2 regions of the Pseudoalteromonas sp. D15MCD-2 genome follow, and region 1 is predicted to be linked to the other one. Evidence: predicted binding sites of a transcription regulator. Region 1 holds the regulator's gene; the other holds the start of a gene.
What was found. The regulator LexA, encoded in region 1, represses DNA repair genes until DNA is damaged. The targets are predictions, from matches to a motif close to TACTGTATNNNNATACAGTA.
Positions count from the first base shown of each region.

Region 2: AADY36_RS11970 (YebG family protein) is a predicted target of LexA. The motif match lies at 6,965-6,984, and genes of this name have one in related genera.

Region 1 covers NZ_JBCFQE010000001.1:226,961-238,441, forward strand. The annotation lists gene AADY36_RS00940 (hypothetical protein) at 28-402, opposite strand; gene AADY36_RS00945 (S41 family peptidase) at 395-2,023, opposite strand; gene AADY36_RS00950 (endonuclease) at 2,123-2,776, opposite strand; gene AADY36_RS00955 (VOC family protein) at 2,893-3,246, shown strand; gene AADY36_RS00960 (hypothetical protein) at 3,221-3,946, opposite strand; gene AADY36_RS00965 (hypothetical protein) at 4,105-4,485, shown strand; gene AADY36_RS00970 (PaaI family thioesterase) at 4,493-4,930, opposite strand; gene lexA (transcriptional repressor LexA) at 5,092-5,709, shown strand; gene coxB (cytochrome c oxidase subunit II) at 6,147-7,289, shown strand; gene ctaD (cytochrome c oxidase subunit I) at 7,289-8,884, shown strand; gene AADY36_RS00990 (cytochrome c oxidase assembly protein) at 8,884-9,414, shown strand; gene AADY36_RS00995 (cytochrome c oxidase subunit 3) at 9,452-10,327, shown strand; gene AADY36_RS01000 (DUF2909 domain-containing protein) at 10,227-10,538, opposite strand; gene AADY36_RS01005 (SURF1 family protein) at 10,553-11,302, shown strand; gene AADY36_RS01010 (hypothetical protein) at 11,283-11,481, shown strand, end outside.
Region 2 covers NZ_JBCFQE010000001.1:2,605,107-2,616,587, forward strand. The annotation lists gene AADY36_RS11930 (ATP-binding SpoIIE family protein phosphatase) at 1-235, opposite strand, end outside; gene AADY36_RS11935 (STAS domain-containing protein) at 235-540, opposite strand; gene AADY36_RS11940 (translation initiation factor) at 674-1,003, shown strand; gene AADY36_RS11945 (bifunctional diguanylate cyclase/phosphodiesterase) at 1,034-4,033, opposite strand; gene AADY36_RS11950 (chorismate mutase) at 4,368-5,519, shown strand; gene dsbB (disulfide bond formation protein DsbB) at 5,649-6,167, shown strand; gene AADY36_RS11960 (DUF6170 family protein) at 6,167-6,469, shown strand; gene AADY36_RS11965 (ComEA family DNA-binding protein) at 6,498-6,791, opposite strand; gene AADY36_RS11970 (YebG family protein) at 7,038-7,340, shown strand; gene putP (sodium/proline symporter PutP) at 7,403-8,914, opposite strand; gene AADY36_RS11980 (EAL and HDOD domain-containing protein) at 9,286-10,509, shown strand; gene AADY36_RS11985 (MlaA family lipoprotein) at 10,575-11,306, opposite strand; gene ccmI (c-type cytochrome biogenesis protein CcmI) at 11,316-11,481, opposite strand, start outside.

The DNA.
Region 1 (11,481 bases):
AGGCGCAGCTGAAGCTGCGCCTTTTTGTTAGTTAACTTCGCACTCTACATTAGGAAGTGGAATACGGAGCTCTTTTTTGGGGTAGTAAAGCAGGCATTGCTCGCCCGCCTTTTGCAACACAAACTTCTCAGAGGGAATTGAATGGGCACCCATAATTGGCAGGCCATCAGCCCCTTTGTTGGTGCCGTGGTCAATCAGCAACTCTGCGCTTTTAGTAAACACATCATCGGCTAAGGTGACCAGTGCACCGCCTTTAGCTGATTGAATAGCCTGCTGTATATCAGTAATCACTCCCGGGTTTACCCGAACAAGCGTGGCATCTTGCGGTTGCTCCGCTTGAGTACTTTTACAGCCAGCTATGCTTGCCAGTAAGGTGCAGGTTAATAACAGTGCTTTATTCATTATCACCTTCCTTAGCTGGTAGCGGACGGGTTAAATCCATATTATTTTTGTAAAGTGTAGTATTGGCTTTTAGCGCAATACCAGCTTCATCAGCAGCATAAGATGAGGTTGTCGCTTGCTTAGCTGTGACACTTTGTGTTACCACTGGGCAACTATCATTCTCAATATGATAAAGCGCTGCACTCAGAAGTGTTTCATCACTATCACCTAACTGGTGGTTAAAGTCGTCATCGAGTTTACAGCCTTTTACATCTGCATCGAATTGCGGTGAAGGAGTTGGTACTAAGCCGTCAGAGTATTCGCCAAAGCCTTTGTAATTCACACCCGTTAGCTGAATGGTGTAGTAAGTGGTTGCACAGTTATGCGTTGGGGTAAAACCATATGGTTTACCGCAGGTTTTACCACCTATTAAAACAACTTCAGTATCTATGCCTTTTAAGCCATTGATAAGTGCTTCTGATGCTGAACACGTATTATCAGTGCTGAGTACATAGACTTTCGATAAATTTAAGTCAGGGAGAATATTACCTGTTCCCTCGAAAGTAGAATAATCGACTTCAATATCAATAAACGGGTATGGGTCGCTCTCGGGCTGCTTGTCATTTTCAATGACTTGATAGTAAAAATAGTCACTCGTATTGGCTGGACCTGCAATCATATAGGCAAGTTGTGAAGAAAGCGCTAATAAACCACCGCCATTGTATCTAAGGTCGATCACAAGCTCGTCGATATTGTCGGTTTTGAACTTATTCACAGCACTTATCAGCTCAGGCTGAGCAATACTTATGTGGCTGTTAAACTGCATGTAGCCAACTTTAGTGCCATCTCCTGTGGTAATAGTATCGACATTTTGTACAGGTGTTTGGGTTATATTACCTGCGACTAGAGTAAACGATTTTTCGGTGCCATCATTACTGCTTACAACAAAATTGTGCGAGTCGCCAGCTGTCGGCCCAAATAGCGCTTCATTTAGAATATCTACGCCTTGTTGAGTATTAGTGTCAATGCTGACGTCGTCGACCATTAAAATAGTATCACCGCGCTGTAAGCCTGCATTTGCAGCTGGTGAGTCACTCTCTAAATAGGCTACACGTAACTCTCGTGGCGGAACATTACTGATAAATGCCCAATTGATACCATAGCCAGAAACCACACCTGATTGTGACTCTTGAAAATACTCATCTGTCGGCCTGCTGAAATGGAATTGATCTTTATAAGCACCAGAGTCTGTTTTTTCGAAGGTTTTTAATTGATCAAAATAAGCGGCGACAGAGCTGAAGTTATCTGGGTCATTGTCTTCTATTTCATCGTACCAAAGATAGGTTTCGTCACTCCATGAACGTAGCCACATCTTCTCAGTAAACTCAGAGCCTGCTGTATCTGGGTAAGGTTGATTATCGTTATATGGATCATTGCCAGTTCGCGGTACAGCGCATTGATCTTTAAATTCGCTTGATGGCTCAAAAACACCAGCCGTCCAAGTGGGTTCTGAAGTTGTTGGTGGTGGATTCGTGGTATCGGTATTGCTCGATGAGCCACCGCCACCGCCGCCGCAGCCAGATAAAGACATGCCTGAAGCCGCTAAGAAGACAGCTAAAGCGAGTTTGTTATTTTTAAACATGGTGCTTCCTTTCTTATATAAATTGTTTAAAAACTAACAATTACTTAATCTGAAAGCAATAAATTATAGTGTCTAAAATGTAAACGAATGTGCTGCTAGTTATAAAGACTTTCGATTGCTAATTTCAGCTATTTCAAGCTTTTGCCACGATTCAAATAATTTACGTTGTTTATCAGATATTTTTAAGCCATAGGTTTTTTGCATATAAAAATAGGTATCGGCTATTTGCTTTCTTGCATAAATGGGTGGCTCAAATACGCGTTGCTTAAAGTCGACTTTTACAGGGCATGCTCCGTAACTTGCACTTGATGTTGACACCATGCCGTAGCGAAAGTTTGAACGGTCAGCATTGATCTCGCCTATAGCAGGTGCAAGGTTATTAATGTCGGCCTCCATTTGACGAAACTTTTTACTGACCTTTTTACAGTTTTTGCGACCGCCATCCTGCCAGCATTGTAATTGATGACCAAACTCCCAGGCAGGCACAATGTGCTCCCACTCTATTCTTTTTGCGCGAGCATTCTCTTTTCCTGAACGGGTGACAGAGTTTCTAGGAATATAACCACACGCATCAGGGTCTGGCACAAGTTTTTTACCTTGGCGCTTGATATCGCAACCACAATATAAGCTTTTACTATTGCTTGGTAGATTCTTAATTAAATGCTTTTTGGCACTGTAAAAGCTCGAAAACTCTTTAGCGGATATAGGAAAAGTGAAAATAAAACAAAGGGCTAAGTATAGAAATAAACGCATATCCATCACATCAGTGAACTACAGGAACAGCTATTCTAGAGCGACTATTCTAAAAAGGAAAAGTTTTTCAACTCAGCTATAGTTGTTAGGCCGTTTTTATTAAAGGAATTACAACCATGTTATTAGGTGCTTTTTCTGTAAGTCTAAATGTAAAAGATATTCGTGCTTCAAAGCAGTTTTATGAAAAGCTAGGTTTCAAAGAGTTTGCTGGGGAGATAGAACAGCATTGGCTAATAATGAAAAACGGTGAACATTTAATTGGTTTGTTTCAAGGTATGTTTGATAAAACCATGCTGACCTTTAATCCTGGGTGGGATCAAAATGCTGAAGCTTTGGATGAATTTGCAACCTTTGAGCAATTAGCTGCACAATTTCAGCAACAAGGATTAGAAATACAAAAGGCCGGTGACGCGAGTTTTATTATCACCGACCCAGATGGCAATCCTATTTTGATTGACCAACACGTGTAGCTGGCTTTTTACGTTTAATTCGAACGTTTTGTAGTAACAAGAGAACTCCTGTAATACAAAATACTACGCTGGTGGCTGAGAAGCTGATGAGTAGTGGATTGTTAAAGTTCTCACGCTCATCATAATCCATAATGTGTAGCATCCAGAAAAAGTCGAAAATGCGCCACAGGGTGCTGCGCACAGTTATAACTTTACCGGTTTGGCTATCTAAATATAAGGTTGTTGTTAACCAATCATCGAAGCTAATTTGCCAAACATTGGCTTTGTGACCGACTTCTCTAGGCCCTTTTGTTAATAACTGCGCTTGCGTTATTTTTGCGTCAATAAGCAGGTGAGCTTGCGCATTTTCAATGATTTGCGCTTTACTCGGTGCAGGCATTTTAGCACCTGTTCTGCCATCAAAAATAAACGTACCGCTAGAGGATGTAACTTCTATAATCGGGGTATTTAAAAAATGGCTATATTTAATACCCTCGATTTGCTCGAATTGCGCTGTTATTTTATCAATTGAAGCAGGGTAGTCCGACAATAAAAATGGACTACTTAAACTGCGATTAGCCAGATGCTTACCATGCACTTTTTCAAGTGGTAATGAGCTCATCACAAGCCCACCTAAAATCCAAAAAAAGATCTGCAAAGCAAGTAAGTAGCCAAGCCATTTATGCCCTTTACGAGCATACTTAAACAGGCGTTTATTCATTATTACCCCGTTATTATTGTTATGTGGGCGCTATTTTAGGTTGTTTAGCTAGATTGCCAATGCGGCATAATGTCGCATTAACTGTATTCTAGATTTGGTATATATACAAAACTGAGTTAAAGTTTCAGTCGATATAAATAGAGGGTAAAAACGAGAGTATGTCGGAAATTCAATTTTTAAATGTAGATCTGGAGCTTGAATCAAAGCACGATATTAGTGCGCTTGTTGCTGATTTGAAGAAAAACGCCATGGTTTTACATTATGACCAAGATGAATACCGCCAACTAGCACGTATTGAAGCAACCGCAGATATCAGCTCTCCTGATAAAGCAATTAACCAGCTTTGCGAGCTTATTGAGTCTTGCTCGCGCAATGCATTAAAACAGTGGTTATCGTGCTCAAAGCGTACATTTGATATAGGCTTTGAATCAGGTAATTCGCCTAAATGCTTTAACCAACCCCTGCATGCCGATACCTTGTTACGTATCTCTGCAATTGGCGCAGGGATTGAAATTACTATTTATCCTGTCGAAAAATAGCCTGAATTTATCGCTCTACAACAGCTGCGGTCATTCTTGATACGCAGCAAAGCTCTCCTGCGGCATTGGTAATTTTAATATCCCAAACAGAAGTTCGCTTACCTAAATGCAGCGGTCTAGCAGTTGCTGTTAACGTTCCTTTGCGTGACGCTTTCATGTGGTTGGCATTAATTTCTTGGCCAACAGCATAAAACTTATTGAAATCAACCACGAAATTGGCTGCATAGCTTGCCACTGTCTCTGCTAATACAACGTTTGCTCCGCCATGGACCATGCCCATAGGGTTATGATGCTCAGGAATAGCAGGCATGGTTGCCATTAAATAATCATCGCCAATTTCAGTTACCTCAATGCCCATAGTTTTCATTAAAGTGCCTTGACCGGTAATCCCTTGTTCAAGCTCTTTGCAAAGCTCTAACGTGATTGGTTGGTGCCAAATACTCATTGTGTTTCCTTAGCCTGCTAATTAAAGCTAATACCTTATGGCATCTTTCGGTGTGGTTCAATGTTAGTTTTGTAGCAATATGATGGGGTTAATTTAAATTTGCGATTTTCAAATAACTGTATATACTCACAGTTAAATGTACTGTATGGAAAACCAGTTGTATGCGCCCATTAACTAAACGCCAATCGCAAATTTTAGAACTAATTAAAGTCTTTATTAAAGATACAGGCATGCCACCTACGCGTGCTGAAATAGCTCAAACATTGGGTTTTAAAAGTGCCAACGCTGCTGAAGAACACCTAAAAGCACTGGCAAAAAAAGGCATGATCAAAATGAAGCCTGGGGCGAGTCGCGGTATTCAGTTAATTGAAGAAGATGAGCCAGAGCAGTTAGGCTTACCTTTAATTGGCCGTGTTGCAGCTGGTGAACCTATTTTGGCTCAAGAGCATGTTGAAAGTCACTGCCAAGTTGATCCTTCATTATTTAAACCTGCTGCCGATTTCTTACTGCGTGTAAATGGTATGAGTATGAAAGACATTGGTATTATGGATGGCGATTTGCTTGCAGTACACAGAACACAAGTTGCTGAAAACGGGCAAGTAGTTGTAGCTCGAGTCGATGAAGATGTAACAGTTAAGCGTCTAGAAAAAGCGGGTCGCAAAGTACTTTTACACGCTGAGAACGAAGAGTTTTCGCCTATTGAGGTTGATCTTGAGCATGAGTCGTTCAACATCGAGGGGTTAGCGGTAGGTGTTATTCGTAACGCTGACTGGATGTAAGCGTTCCCAATTTGGTGCATCAAATTGACTCAATTTGGTGCGCCGCTGAAATTTTACTACTTAATTAGGATTTGTGAATCCTTACTCTTCATTTAAAGCCTTATATGGCGCAGTTTTCCTCTCTTTTTATATTTCGTTCTTACTCCTAAACATTAAATAACGCGCTGATTATAGTTGTTATTTCTGCACCAAAATAAACATTTATTATCATTAAAACTTGCTTATTGGTCATTTTTTAACTAATTGGTTAATACACTGTATTAACACCTAATTAATAAAAAGACACAAAAATGTGCGAGGTGTTAGTCAAGGGGTCGGTATCATAAGTGGGTCAAAATGATACGTAGTCGCTCTGAACAATAAGAAAAACGAATGGGCACCTTGTTGTATCGCCTTTTCGCTTTGCGTCTTGCAATAGCATCTAAAGGAGCCGTCACATGGGTAAACTGCGTTACGCCTTGTGGCTTATATTGTTTGCACTTCCTGAGCTTGCATTGGCAAATAGCCAATACAATATGCGTAAAGGGGTGACCGATATAAGTAATAATGTTTATGAGTTACACATGACGATATTTATTATCTGCTGTGTAATCGGCATCATCGTATTTGCGGTGATGTTTTGGGCTTTAATACACCACCGTAAATCCAAAGGGGCCAAGCCTGCCCAATTTCATGAAAGTACAAAAGTTGAAATACTTTGGACTGCCATTCCATTTGTCATCTTAATCGCCATGGCTGTGCCTGCCACAAAAACCTTAATTGCCATGGAAGATGCTTCTAAAGCCGATATCACCATTAAAGTGACTGGCTCACAATGGAAGTGGCATTACGAGTACATGGGTGAAGACATTGCTTATTACTCGATTCTATCTACTCCTAAAGATCAAATAGACAACCAAGCAGAGAAAACTGAGCATTATTTGCTTGAAGTAGATAAACCGCTAGTACTTCCTATCAATAAAAAAGTTCGCTTTTTAATGACCTCAGACGATGTAATTCATTCATGGTGGGTGCCTGATTTTGCGGTTAAAAAAGATGCAAATCCTGGGTTTATCAATGAAGCGTGGACACGTATTAACGAGCCAGGAGTATACCGTGGTCAATGTGCTGAGTTATGCGGTAAAGATCATGGCTTTATGCCTGTTGTGGTGAAAGCCTTACCTGAAGATGAATTTGCTAATTGGCTTGCAGATGCCAAGCAAGAAAAAGCCAATGCGGCCGCAGCGGATGCTGCTTTGCTTGATCAAACATTACCGAAAGAAGAGCTTATGACCTTGGGTGAGCAAGTCTACATGGCTAGTTGTGCTGCATGCCACCAACCTACCGGTATGGGCCTACCTGGCGTATTTCCAGCACTTAAAGGCAGCCCGATTGTATTAGGTGATGTAAAAGATCACATAGATATCGTGTTACACGGTAAGCCTGGCACAGCAATGCAAGCGTTTGATAAACAGCTTTCAATTAAGCAACTTGCTGCGGTTATTACTTATAAGCGAAACGCGTGGGGTAATGATACCGGCGATGTTATCCAACCGAGTCAAATTCAAGCCGCGATTGATGCAGCAGCGGAGGCGAACTAATGAGTAATGTTATTAACGAGCAAGCAACTGGGCATGCGCATCACGACCATCATCATCCAGCTAAAGGTTTTAAGCGCTGGCTATACACTACCAACCATAAAGACATTGGTAGTTTATACCTGATTTTTTCTCTAACTATGTTTTTAATAGGTGGAGCCATGGCAATGGTGATCCGCGCTGAACTCTTTCAGCCTGGATTACAGCTAGTTGACCCGCACTTTTTTAACCAAATGACTACCGTACATGGTTTGATCATGGTGTTTGGTGCCGTTATGCCCGCATTTACTGGGCTTGCAAACTGGATGGTACCTATGATGATAGGCGCGCCTGATATGGCCTTACCACGTATGAATAACTGGAGCTTTTGGATATTGCCGTTTGCATTTTTAATCCTATTGGCTTCGTTACTTATGCCTGGTGGTGGTCCTGCGTTTGGTTGGACTTTTTACGCACCACTATCAACAACTTACAGTAACGATAACACTGCACTTTTTGTGTTTGCCGTACATATCATGGGTATCAGCTCAATTATGGGGGCGATTAACGTTATCGTGACTATCGTCAACTTAAGAGCGCCAGGTATGACGTGGATGAAGCTGCCGCTATTTGTTTGGACATGGTTAATCACTGCATTTTTGTTAATTGCTGTTATGCCTGTCCTAGCAGGGGCAGTCACTATGGTGTTGACCGATAAATACTTCGCAACCAGCTTTTTTGATGCAGCCGGTGGGGGCGACCCTGTGATGTTCCAGCACATTTTCTGGTTCTTCGGTCACCCCGAAGTGTACATCATGATTTTGCCGGCCTTTGGCATTATATCGACTATCGTACCGACCTTCTCGCGCAAAAAGCTATTTGGCTATGCGTCTATGGTGTATGCAACTTCATCGATTGCGCTGCTAAGTTTTATCGTTTGGGCACACCATATGTTTACCACAGGGATGCCTGTTGCAGGCGAGTTGTTTTTCATGTACGCCACCATGCTTATCTCGGTACCAACGGGCGTTAAAGTGTTTAACTGGGTGGCCACCATGTGGCGCGGTTCGATTAGCTTCGAAATTCCGATGATGTTTGCCATCGCCTTTATTGTGTTATTCACCTTAGGTGGTTTCTCTGGCTTGATGCTTGCGATTACACCGGCAGATTTTCAGTATCACGATACCTATTTTGTGGTGGCTCACTTCCATTATGTGCTTGTGACAGGGGCTGTGTTCTCAATTATGGCGGGAGCCTATTATTGGCTACCGAAATGGACCGGCAACATGTACAACGAAACGCTGGCGAAATGGCATTTTTGGTTATCGCTAATCAGTGTCAACGTGTTGTTCTTCCCTATGCACTTTGTTGGCCTTGCTGGTATGCCGCGTCGTATTCCTGACTATGCTCTGCAATTCGCTGACTTTAACGCCATTATCAGTATTGGTGGTTTTGCATTTGGCTTATCGCAACTGTTGTTTGTATTGGTGGTATTTAAATGTGCTCGAGGTGGCGAAAAGGCACCTGCCAAAGTATGGGATGGAGCTGAAGGTTTAGAGTGGGAAGTCGATTCTCCAGCGCCTTATCACACCTTTGAAACACCGCCGGAGATTAAGTAATGAACCATGCACCTTTGCTAAAAAAACTGCTGATTACATGCTTGCTCATGTTCGCATTTGCTTTTGCAATGGTGCCGCTTTACGACGTGTTTTGCGACGTTACAGGGTTGAATGGTAAGCCATCATTAGAAAAAGCGAGCGCGAGTGAATCAATAAATACACAGCGCCAAGTTGATGTCAGCTTTACCACTCACGCCCAAAGCGGCGCGCCATTTAAGGTGCAGTCTGAGCAATACAGCGTGGCGGTACAACCTGGTGCCATGCGTGAAGTTAAATTCTCAGCAAAGAACACCAGTAATGAAGACAAAGTCATGCAAGCAATTCCATCAGTATCACCGGGTAAAGCGGCAAAGTACTTACATAAAATCGCCTGTTTTTGCTTTGATCAGCAGCCAATGAAAGCCGGTGAAGAAATGGAATTTACCTTGTTGTTTTATGTTGATACTGAGTTACCCGACGATGTTGAGGAACTGACGTTGTCGTATACCGTGTTTGATATTAGCGGGCATGTTGTGGCTAAAAACGATTAAAAGCCGCCAAGCTAATTGCTAATTGGGAGCAAACAAAATGAATCAAAATTATGAAAAATACTATGTTCCAGCCGAGAGTCCTTGGCCAATAGTTGGTGCCATCGCGATGTTTTTAATTGCTGTTGGTGCTGGCTTAACTGTGATGCAAGTAAGTGGTGAGGGTAGTAGTGGCCAGTATGTCTTGTATCTAGGCATTGCCATATTAATTTATATGGTTTTTAGCTGGTTTAGAAACGTTATTGAAGAGTCTCATAAAGGACTTTACTCAGCACAAATGGACCGCTCATTCAGACAAGGTATGAGCTGGTTCATATTCTCTGAGGTTATGTTCTTTATGGCGTTTTTTGGCGCTCTTTTTTACGCACGTATGATTTCGGTGCCTTGGCTCGGTGGCGCTGGTAATAACGCTATGACCAATGAAGTGCTCTGGCCAACCTTTGAAGCAGTATGGCCGCTATTATCTACGCCAGCGGGCGAGACCACACAGGCTATGGGCTGGCAAGGTCTACCATTGATCAACACGCTTATTCTGCTTACCTCATCGGTCACAATTCACTTTGCTCATGTTGCGATAGAAAACAATAAGCGCGGCGCTCTAAAGGTATTTTTATCTTTAACCGTGCTATTAGGTGTGATTTTCCTTGGCTTACAAGTTTACGAGTATATGCATGCTTACCAAGACTTAGGTTTGACCTTAGATGCGGGCGTTTATGGGAATACCTTCTTCTTGTTAACTGGCTTTCACGGTATGCACGTGACATTAGGCACCATTATTTTATTTGTGGTGCTACTTAGAATTTTTAAAGGCCACTTCACGAGTGAAAAGCACTTTGCCTTTCAAGCTGCTGCTTGGTATTGGCACTTTGTTGATGTGGTGTGGTTGTGTTTATTTGTATTTGTGTACGTGCTGTAGCTTTGTGAAGCGGCGACGGGTTGGTGTGAATAAAGCCTAATTTCATTGCGGCAATGATGAGCACCAGCACAATACCTGAAAACAGCACTCGACGACCTAAGTAATGCGACATGGGTTTCGAGTGCTCTTTTGCTGACATCATCACAAACAGCGCTCTAAATAGGTTGAACAGAATATAAAGTAATAACAAAACAATAATGATTTTAATCATATTAGGTATTCCAAATGCAGTTAATTTTATGGCGTAAACAAAAGCTTAGCTCAATTATCGCAATTTGCGTTGTGATACTTGCAGTGCTTATTTGTATACGACTAAGCGTTTGGCAATACCAGCGAGGCGAGCAAAAACAGCAGCAACTAAGTCAGTTAGCCGTTTCGAAAGAGCAAGGCGTTTTGAGCTGGCAAGAACTGCAAAATTTACCTAGTGAGCTGAATAAAACGGGCCTGCAAGTCAAGGTCACTGGCGAGGTAAATAAACAACATTACTGGCTGCTTGATAATCAAATTTATCAGGGGCAAGTGGGCTATGACTTACTAGTAGCGATGACAATTGCAGATGAAAGCGTGCCTTTAATCGTTAACTTTGGTTGGCTAAAAGCTCCAACAAACCGTAGCCAGTTGCCAACCGTTGTGTGGCCAGAATCAACAAGCTTTACGGCTACTGTGCAATTGAAACAAGGCAACTTACAAGGCTTCACACTTGCCGATGAGATTGGTGCAGAGCAAGGCTGGCCTAAGCGTATTCAAGGCATCGACTTAGCAATTTTTAGTGCTCAATTAGCAAAGCCCTTACAAGGCTTTATTGGTTATCGCAATGAAGCAGATGGTATTGCAACCCCGCATTACCAGAGTGTCGTGATGGGGCCAGATAAACATTACGCCTATGCCGTGCAGTGGTTATTAATCGGCTTAGCGTGTGTTGTTATTGCTTATTTTGCGATGAGAAGGAGAGGTTATGAAAATAAACCCGCTTAGTTTATTCGTTTTATGCTGTTTTGTGCCGCTGGCACTTGCTTATGCAGCATTAAAGCTTGAGTGGTTACCGAGTGGTTCGAGTAATCATGGTGAGCTTTTAAGCGAAGAAGTTAAATTAGCTGATTGGCAACAAGGCGATCCTAAACAATGGACAATTGCGCTTAATTATCCAAAAGAGT
Region 2 (11,481 bases), 2.4 Mb from region 1:
TAATCGGCAAATAGACTTGGCTAAAGCGCTCTTTGATAATAGCAGCGGTTTCAAAGCCGTCCATCACAGGCATAATGACATCGAGTAACACAATATCAATGGTGTGTTCTTCGAGCAGGTTTAAAGCAACAAGACCGTTTTCAGCGCTATAAACACGGTAGCCCTGCTGCTCTAACATCACGGTTAATAAGCGACGATTTAAGGCAAGATCGTCTACAACCAGAATATTAAGCATCAATCAATATCGAACTTTTTATCAAAACGTGAGATTTGCAGGATTTTTTTCAATTGCGGTTGGCAGTTACTAATTTGAATTGTTTCAACTTTGCCTGTTAGGTTTTTTTTCATGTTCAGTAACATGCCTAACGCTGAGCTGTCCATGTAATCTGTTTCTCTAAGGTCTATAACCACTTTATCGATATTGTCGTTGAGATCGGCATACGCCTGACGAAAAGATTGCACCAAATTAAAATCAAATTTTCCTTTGATTTGTACAGTTAATATAGCGCCATCAGCAGAAGTGCTGCGCGTTAAACTCATAATAAACTCCTAATAAACAAATCTTTCCTGATACTTAACTAAATATAACCGCTTAAAACAAATAAGCCAAAAATTAAAACACTTAGGATGAAATTTGTTATCATTTAGCCAAGCTTTTATAACGAGATCTACCATGAGCGATAATAATCTAGTTTATTCAACTGCTACGGGTCGCATTGAGCAACCTAAAGAAAGTAAACCAAGCCAAGGTAAAATTTTTAAAGACGGCTTTTTACGCATTGAACGTCAAACCAAAGGACGCAAAGGTAAGGGCGTGATGTTAGTTGTTGGTATCGACAGCGAGCAGCATGACTTAAAAAAATTAGCCAAAACCATTAAAAGTAAAATGGGCCAAGGCGGTGCAGTAAAAGACGGTATCATCGAAGTACAAGGTGATGACAGAGATAAGCTAAAAGCGATTCTCGAAGGACTAAAATTTAAAGTTAAAATTGCAGGGGGCTAATCACCCCCCTTATTTTTTGATTTCTGTATTTTATGAATTCAATGAGTTGAGCTGTTCATAAAGTGTTGGCAACTCTTCTTCTGGGATAGGCTTACTATAGTAGTAACCTTGCACAATATAACAGTTGTTGTTTTGTAAAAACTCAATCTGTTCAATGGTTTCCACCCCTTCAGCAACAACATTAAGCTTCAACTTTTGCGCCATTGCAATGATCGCAGCGGTTATTTCCATATCATTACTATCTTGTGGAATATCTTTCACAAACGAGCGATCAACCTTCAAAATATCGACAGGGAAACGTTTAAGGTAACTCAGTGAAGAGTAGCCTGTACCAAAGTCATCGATTGAAATTGACACGCCCAAAGCTTTTAGCTGATGCAGTTGTAGAATAGCTGCTTCAACATGCCCCATCAGCATACTTTCTGTTAGCTCAAGGTGTAAGCGTTTAGGCTCAACTCCTGTTTGTTTGATGATCTTATCCAGTGTCGACACTAAATTCGCATCTTTAAACTGACGTGCCGATAAATTAATTGAAATATTATTCTTTAAATCTTGGCTAGCTAAACGCGCTGCAAATTCACACGCCTCTTGCAGTATCCACGCACCTAACTCAACAATTAAGCCCGTTGCCTCAGCAATAGGAATAAACTTGGTCGGTGGGATCATCCCTTCTCTAGGGTGGAACCAGCGAATAAGTGCTTCGTAGCCAACCACTTGGTTATTTCTACAATCAACTTGTGGTTGATAATAAACTCTAAACTGCCCTTCGCGAATACCAGTACGAAGCTCATTTTCAATAAATAAGCGTTCGTTTGCTGCCGCATTAAGCTCTTGGCTATAGAAGTGGAAAGTATTACGTCCTTTCGCTTTTGCTTCATACATCGCAAGGTCGGCATGTTTAAGTAACTGATCTTCTTCTTGGCTATCAAATGGTGCCATTGTGATACCAATACTGGCACTGATGATCACTTCATTGTTACCTAATTTGATTGGCTCATTAAGCGTGCGCTGAATCGTATTGGCCACTTCCATGGCATGTGTTTGGTGCTCAATACCACTTAATAATACCGCGAATTCATCACCACCTAAACGCGCTATTGTATCTTCCGTACGCAAACGCTTTTTCAAACGGTTAGCCACTTCTACTAATAACTGATCCCCAGCATCATGCCCTAGTGTATCGTTGATACGTTTAAATTCATCTAAGTCAAAATAGAATAAGGCAAATGCATAATGACCACGTTCAGCCAGTGCCATTGATTTACGCAGCTGCATTCTGAAGAAAGTACGGTTAGCAAGCCCCGTTAAGGTATCAAAGTAAGCCAATTGCTCCATCTTACGCTGGCTTTCTTTTACAAACGAAATATCTTGAGCTGATGCCACGTAACTGGTGATCTCACCACCATCTTCACGAATTGGTGAAATACTTAACGAAACCCAAACTGATTGGCGTTCATTCCCTTGTAATAAGGTATCCCCGCGCCAATAATTACGGCTACGCAAATCGATATCAATATCATCGACTAAAATCGCCATTTCTTGTGAAATGATATTCAGCAGCGGCGAGCCAATAAAGTGACGCTCCTCAAAACCGGTCATTTCAACCATTTTCGGATTCACGTATTTGATCTCAAAGTCTTGATTGGTGATCACCACACCGGTACCAGAGAAAGCCACAGCTTTAGATAAACGATTCGCCGCTTTTTCAGCTATTTCTTTTTCACTAATGCGCTGGTTTAAACCATCGATCAACTTACGAATTTCAATAGCCATGTCTCTAAACGAGCCATTTAGCGTGCCAATTTCATCTTTATTAGCCTTTGGAAACTCAGTTTGTAATTGCCCTTTGCCAAAACTAACTACCGCATTAACTAACGAGTGAATGCGACGCAGTACTAGTTGATAAAGTGCTTGATGCAATAATAAGGCAACTAAAATAGCGTACAAGATAAACAAGCCGAAGAATTTTACTTTTAACTCTTCAAGCGCAGAAAGTGCAGACGAGCGCTTTTTATAAATTCCAATATACCAGTTTAGGTTCTCGACTTTACGAATATTGATAATATGTGTTTCACCATCTTGTACGAATGAATTTGCCGACTCAGGTAACTTTAAACGAATGGTTTCAGACACTAGTTTTTGCAGATCAGGGTTTACAAAATCTTCGGTGAGTAATTTTTTACCTTCACGACCATATTGCTCAAGCGTGGTTTTATCTAAATCAGGGTGAGCTAACAGCTGACCTTTTGCATCAAACACTAACAGATGCTGCTCACGGTCACCGATAGGCAACTGTGCCAATAAGGTCTCAAGCGCGATATCACTGCCCGTGACACCAAAAAATTCGTTATCAAGGTAGATTGGCACAAGCACACTCACCACCCACTTATGCCATATAGTGTCGTAATACACTTTTGACCACACCGCTTCTCGGCTTGGGTTAGTTGCTGCCTGAGCGTAATTGAAGGTTTCGCCTTTAGTAAAATCAAAACTACCAGGTACATTGAGTGCCCAGTTAGGTGGTGCGATACGAATAAAGTTGTCTTTGGTGACAAGGTAAAAATTAAAGAAATCTTGAATTAAGGTCGGTGAAACGATTTTCCATAGCGATTCAGAATCGTTTATAAGCTGTTTATAAAATTCAGAATATTTATCTTGAGGGAGAAACGCAGCCGATAAGCCATCTTCTGAGGTACTACGGATACTGCCATCGAGGGCAAATTTGAGTTCTGCGCTGCGTTTACTTTGTAAATGCGATTCGTTGTGAAGGAGCTGGCTGCTTACGACGTTATTAGCCTGCTCAGCAATATTGATTTTGGTTTTGATCAAGCGGTTAAATTGACGACTCAAGCGTTCACTAGAGTGCTTTAAAAGTTCGTGCTCTTCAAACACAAGCTGTTTTTCTTCAGATTTAAGCATCAAAGCCGCAGCACATATACCTGCAATCAAACAAATCGCAGAAATCAGCAGCGACAATTTCATACTTAATGAATTTACACCAAAACGTGATGGCGGTCGTCGATACACCACAGGACTACCTTATTAATAATTGTTATTATTTATTGTGCAAAAACAAATATACCAGATTCATTTTTATATTTATAAATTTTTTATAAATATAAATGAATTTTCTGAGTAAACACCGATGTTTTCTAAATTAGCTGCGATAGGCAGTTGACTTTACATACAAGTGTTTTTACATTAGTTCAATGAAACAAATTATCTCTCGCACTTATTTTTCGTTTTTTAGCTTCTTTAGATAGAGGAGGCTTAACTGTTTGCGAGATAAATTCACCGAATAGCTAAAGCCTCCCACTTGGGAGGCTTTTTTGTTTGTGCACTGTTTTGGAATGAGGAAACCAACATGAGCATTGATACATTAAATGCGTTACGACACGATATTAATGAAATAGATTCCGACTTATTGGTGTTACTGGCTAAAAGACGCCGTATTAGCCACAGCGTAGTTGAATATAAAATTGCCAATAACAAACCAATTCGCGATGAAGCCCGCGAACAAGCATTACTCGAAAAGCTTATTAATTATGGTAAGTCGCTAGGTCTAGATGCGTACTACATCAATAATGTGTTCCAAACTATTCTTGAAGATTCTGTTTTGAATCAACAAGCAATGCTACAAAAGAATCTAAACCCTGAAGCAATGAGCGAAAGTCATCGTGTTGCTTACTTAGGTGGTCAAGGCTCTTATAGCCAATTAGCCTGCCATAAATATTTTAGCCGTCGCCCAGGTAAGCTGATTGAGATGGGCTGTTCGAGCTTTGATCAAATCACTGGCAAAGTTGAAAGTGGCCAAGCTGATTTCGGCTTACTGCCAATTGAAAACACCAGCTCAGGTAGTATCAATGAAGTGTTCGATTTATTACAACATGCACAAGTATCAATTGTCGGTGAGGTCACTCACAGCGTTGAGCACTGTTTATTAGCAATGCCAGGTACTGAGCTTTCTCACATTAATAAAATCTTTGCTCACCCACAGCCTTTTGCTCAATGTAGCCGCTTCATTCAGGGTTTAGGTGATATTCAACATGAAACCTGTGACTCAACCTTCCATGCATTACAATCAGCGGTTGAAACTACAAACAGCGCCGCTATCGGCTCAGCACAAGCAGGTAAAAATGTAGGGTTAGAAGTCGTTAAATCAGGCCTTGCAAACCAAAGCGAAAACCATAGCCGCTTCATTGTCGTCGCGCGTAACCCGTTACAAGTATCTAAGCAAATTCCAACAAAAACCAGTTTGATTATGGCGACCAAACAACAAGCGGGTTCATTGGCTGATGCCTTGATGATTTTTAAACAACATCAAATTAACCTAGTAAAATTGGAATCTCGCCCAGTACCTGGAAACCCATGGGAAGAGGTGTTTTATGTTGACCTTGAAGCAAACCTCGATGACTTACATGTTAAGCAAGCGCTTGAAGAGCTAAAAGAACACACCCAATACACCCGTGTATTAGGCTGCTATCAAAGTGAGTCTTTGCAAGCTGTTAGTGTGTAACAGCCAGCCTAGATATGATTAATAAAAAGGAGCCAGTCGGCTCCTTTTTCGTATAATTTCATCTTAGATACTTGCACCTACTGCCCTGTCTAAGCATAATCTTGAAAACAATTTGAAATTGGAACTTTCATGAATTGGTTAGCAGAATTAGCAACTAAAAGAACACCTTGGTTATTATTAGCCGTTATTTCACTCGCATTTGAAATCACTGCGTTATTTTTTCAATACAACATGGGCCTTGAGCCATGCATCATGTGTATATATCAACGTACTGCTGTTTTAGGCTTACTTGCAGCGGGTGTGATTGGTGCAATTAACCCACAAAATATGGTTGTTCGCTTAGTCGCATTTGCCACTTGGGGTGTCTCTGCAATTTGGGGTTACTTTATTGCCAAAGAACACATTGCAATGCAAAACAATACTGACCCTTTTGCATTTAGCTGTGCATTTGAACCTAACTTCCCAAGTTTTATGCCTTTGCATGAATGGATCCCTAGCTTCTTTGCCGCTACTGGTGATTGCGGAAATATCGATTGGCAGTTTGCTTCTATGAGTATGCCAGCATGGATGGAAGTGATTTTTGCAGCATTTTCAGTGGTATTTGTGGCTGTTTTAGTTAGCCGATTAGTGAGCAAAAAGTCGCTATAATGATTTATTTTTTTACTAGCCAAATCCCTGCTTTAAAAAGCTTTAAAGTAAGGCAACGCCAGCAAATTATTGCCCTTGCTTTGGCTCATTTAAGCCCAAGCAAAAAGATCATTTTATCAGTATGTAAGCTTGCCTTTTTAGCACCATTATTTTTAGGCTTGGCCTACTTTGAAGGCTGGATGCTTATTCCTTGGTTATTGTTAGCGGGCTTAAGTTACCCACTCATCACAACACCTATCGAAAACATGTTCGCATTAGCGCATTTAGACAAAGCTATCAATGAATTTAAACAGGGCGAATAACGCCCTGTTTAGGTGAATAGCCCGCTATTTATAATGTAATTTTCCCCTCAAGTTTAGCAAATAGCTTATCGCCAATTCCTTTTACTTCTTTTAATTGCTCTACCGACTTAAACGGACCTTGCTTTTTACGGTGCTCAACAATCGCTTTGGCTTTTGACTCTCCAATACCCGGTAATTGAGTAAGTTGATCTATGCTAGCTTTGTTTATACTGAGCTTTTGCATTTTAACTTGTGTTGCTTCGGTTGGTTTAACGGCGAATGCCGATGTAGCAGGTAGTAACGCAATGCTTGTGGCAAGTAAAATACTTGATAGTAATTTCATAATTTCCTCCATGATGTCCATCTTGGACAGGTAGTTAGCTATTACCCAACACTCACTCCATCGCTTGTGTTTAACTTTGGGTAACAATTTAAATAAAGCTAATGTCCCTATTATTGTCAAATTTGCTGAATAAAATTTTTCTCAAGTTACTTGCAAAGTAAGCCCCGAAGCATTACTGTATATAAAAACAGTAATCAAAGTAGCGGTATTACGCTGCAAATGCCACGCTTAAATGCAGGAGAAATCATGGCTGTTGTTGTTAAATATGTTGTAGAAAGAAACGGAGTCGAGCGCATGACGTTTACTACTAAGAAAGAAGCTGATGCGTATGACAAAATGCTCGACATTGCTGAGTCATTAGAACTAATGCTTGAAAAAGTTGATGTACCATTAAGCGAGCAACAAATTGAGTCACTGGCGCTTGAAATGGCAAAAGAAAAAGACCAATTTATGGCGGTACTTAAAGGTGCAAAAGACGCCCCAGCTAAGCCTAAAAAAGCAAAGTCAGACGACAACGTTGCTGATATAAAAGAAAAAGCGGCAAGCTAAACGCAAATTTAGATCATAAAAAAGGGCAACAGATGTTGCCCTTTTTTGTGTTTAATCAAAAACTACAGTGACGACTCAACTTCATCAAATAAGTCTGTAATTTCTTTTTTCGGCTCAGCAGTTGTAAGGCTAACAACAACAATAGCAATTGTTGATAAAATAAAGCCTGGGACAATCTCATAAATGATTGCACTTAATGCTTGGCCATCAATTGTAATTGGCGCGTAAATCCAAAATAGTACTGTTGCAGCACCAACAACCATACCACTAATAGCGCCTTGTAAGTTCATGCGCTTCCAGTAAAGGCTCAGTAATACGAGTGGACCAAATGCAGCACCAAAACCTGCCCATGCATTACTCACTAAATCTAAGATAGAGCTATCGCGGTCATAGGCTAAGTAAATAGCAAATAGAGCCACCAAAATAACACTAATACGACCAACTAAAACCAGCTCTTTTTGAGATGCACTACGGTTTAAGTAAATCTTATAAAAATCTTCGGTTAGTGAGCTTGAACAAACTAATAACTGTGATGAAATAGTACTCATAATCGCCGCTAAAATAGCTGCCAATAAGAAGCCAGCAATTAAAGGATGGAAGATAAGCTCAGACAACACTAGGAAAATCGTTTCTTTATCATCAATTGGCATTTGGTTTTCAAGCATATAAGCAGCACCAAATAGACCTGTTAGCACAGCACCAATAGCTGAAAGCGTCATCCACGACATACCCACACGGCGCATAGTCGGCATATCTTTCACAGAGCGCACAGACATAAAACGCACAATAATATGTGGTTGACCAAAATAACCAAGGCCCCATGCCATTGCAGAAATAATCGCTATTGTTGAACCACCTGCAAACCAATCCATCATATTAAGTGCATGAATTTCTGATTCTTTTGGTGAGCTTAATAATAAGTCATAGCGTGCATTTGCAAGTGTATCCATAACTGGCTGATCAAGCATGGTAAACGTTGCAATTGGCACAGCCAGCAACGAGATAAACATGATACAGCCTTGTACAAAGTCAGTCAGGCTCACTGCTAAGAAGCCACCAAACAAGGTATATAACACGACGACACCGGTTGTGATGTACAGACCCATTTCGTAGCTCATATTAAATGAGTTTTCGAACAACTTGCCGCCTGCAACAACACCTGACGAGGTATACAAGGTGAAGAAAACAATGATTACAATCGCAGAGATCACACGCAGAATATTTTTATTATCATCAAAGCGGTTCGCGAAGTAATCTGGAATGGTGATTGAGTCATTCGCCTTTTCTGTGTAAACACGTAAACGAGGCGCGACTAGGAAGTAGTTAGCCCAAGCACCGAGTACTAAACCTATGGCAATCCAAACCTTGCTTAAACCAAACAAATACATTGCACCCGGTAGACCCATTAGCAGCCAACCACTCATGTCTGATGCGCCAGCTGAAAGCGCAGCAACACTTGGTGATAAATTACGACCACCTAGCATATAGCCTGATACATCGTCGGTAGATTGCTTATAAGCATACAGCCCAATCCCCAGCATGACGATGAAGTACATTGCTAACGAAATTATCATTCCTGTTTCCAAATTAGCCTCCAAAAGTTGTTTAATGTTGGCTTTTAATCCGAATAATGACTCGCAAGTTATTTAATTTTAAGACATTATTGGGGTAAAAACCGATATCACCCATGACTATAACATGCTTCCCCCCTTCAACTCCAATCAAGCAGTTCAATGACAGGGTTTACAATTTCAACCTTTTCATAACAAAAATATGATATTTAATCTCAAGTTATAGAATTCAATTGCAATTTATCCTAGTCTTAAGATCAGAATAAAATCAGTATTTATCCTCAAATACTCGCATTTAATTAATGCTATTTCAGGCACAATGACATATATTGCTGATGGATAAATGAATTAACCGAAGTGGACATGCCAGGACTATGTATTTTTACGCTGCACGCCAACCTATTTTAGATAAGGAAAAGAAACTTGTCGGCTACGAACTCCTTTTTAGGGATGGCGTAGATAACGTGTTTCCAGACATTGATGGCGATGAAGCAACATCACGACTCATTGAAGGTAGTCAGTTCAATTTTGGTTTAGAAGATTTAACGGATAACAAACCAGCTTACATTAATTTCACTTTAGAGACACTCCAAAAAGGCTACCCTTTATTACTGGGTAAAGAACAAGTCGTTGTCGAAATTCTTGAAACTATTCAACCAGGTAAACGTTTACTTGCTCTGGTTAAAGATTTAAAAGAGCGTGGTTACACACTGGCCCTTGATGATTACATTCATCAACCTGTCTGGCGTCATTTTTATCCGTATATCGATATGATCAAAATTGACTTTTTAACCACAGACAAAGAGTCGATTGAAGCGGTTATTGAAGCGATAAAACCTCACCCGCACATCAAGTTGCTTGCCGAAAAAGTCGAAACTTACGAGAAATACCAACTTGCCCTAGAAATGGGTTTTAGTTACTTTCAAGGCTTTTTCTTTTCAAAACCGGAGATGGTACAAAGTAAAACTTTGCCACCTTCTGAGATGGCTCTTGCCGAGCTCCTATACGAAACATCAAGTATTGATTTAAACCTTAGAAAAATCACTGAGGTGTTTGAACGTGACGTTAACTTATCTTATAAGCTATTACGCTATTCAAACTCCGCGGCATTTAAACGCCGTGCCGAAATCAGCACAATCAAGCAAGCGCTTATCGTATTAGGAAGCGAAGAAATTAAACGTTTCTTGTCGCTGTTATTTGCAGCTCAAGTATCTGCAGATAAACCTGCTGAACTGATCCGCCTGTCGCTAACCCGAGCACGGTTTGCTGAATTACTGGCAATTAGTCATGGTAAGTTACGCGATACAGGTATGGCTTTCTTAACAGGCATGATGTCATTAATGGATGCTATCTTAGATGAAGATATGCCAAGCGTTATGAATAAGTTACCGCTGACCAACGAAATTAAAGACGCTCTACTTAAAGATGAAGGCTTACTCGCTACCTATCTAAACCTTGTAAAATTCTATGAGCAAGCAAATTGGGAAAAAGCGAAAGAAATCCAACAACAGTTGGGCCTTAAGCCAGAAGAAGTACCGGACGCTTACCACGACGCATTAAGTTGGTCTAATGACCAAATGAGTGTGTTTGGAGACTGATGAATATCAATCTATTAATGCTATAAAAAATGCCAGCAATTGCTGGCATTTTTATTTGAATAATCTTAAAGATTTTCTAAGAAGTCTTCGTCAAAATCATCCGTTTCTTTTTCAACTGGCGGATTACCATCATGTAGCTCATATAATTGACGCTGGAAGTAAATATCCTTCACGAAAATATATGGGTCTAACGACTCATTTAATAGGCTCTCTTGTGGCATTAATGAAGCACGGGCCTCAACCGCTTTGAGCGCAAACACCAAAATAGTCTGTGGTGTTGTTAACGTGATTTCAGGTAACACAAAGTTATCTACCACATCACCTGTTAGGTTTCGTGCGGTACTTGGTCCCATACCTGGGATCATCAAATAAGCACCATCACCAACCCCCCAAACCCCTAAGGTTTGACCAAAGTCTTCATCGACGATTTCTAAACCCAGCGATGAAGCGACATCAAAAAAACCGAGTAAACCTACCGTAGAGTTCACTAAAAAGCGCGCTAGGCTAATACCCATATTACCAGGTTTACCTTGCAGGCCAGCATTGACCATATCCGTTGGTGCGGTGATGTTATCGGTAAAATTAACAATGCTACGTCTTACCGGTGTTGGCGTGACAGTAACGTAGCCAACAGCTGCTGGGCGAAGAATATAAGCGTCAAGCACGTCCATATTAAAATCATACATAGGACGGTTAAACGACTGTAATGGGTCTCGCTCATCCGCTTTTTCTTCAGGTATTTGTGCGCATCCTGCAAGCACTACAAAAAAGATAAAAAATATACTGTGCCTAAACATCGGCTATCCTTAAGGTATTAACTCATTAATTAGCAAAGAATATTCTTTTACGTTTGCACGCTCTAAAACATCCGACTTGCCTTCCAACTCGCCGCTAGAAGTTACCACAGTTGCATCTTTTGATAAACGCGCAGTTAAAATAATTTTATCGACACTTGATAGGTTCAAGCCTTCT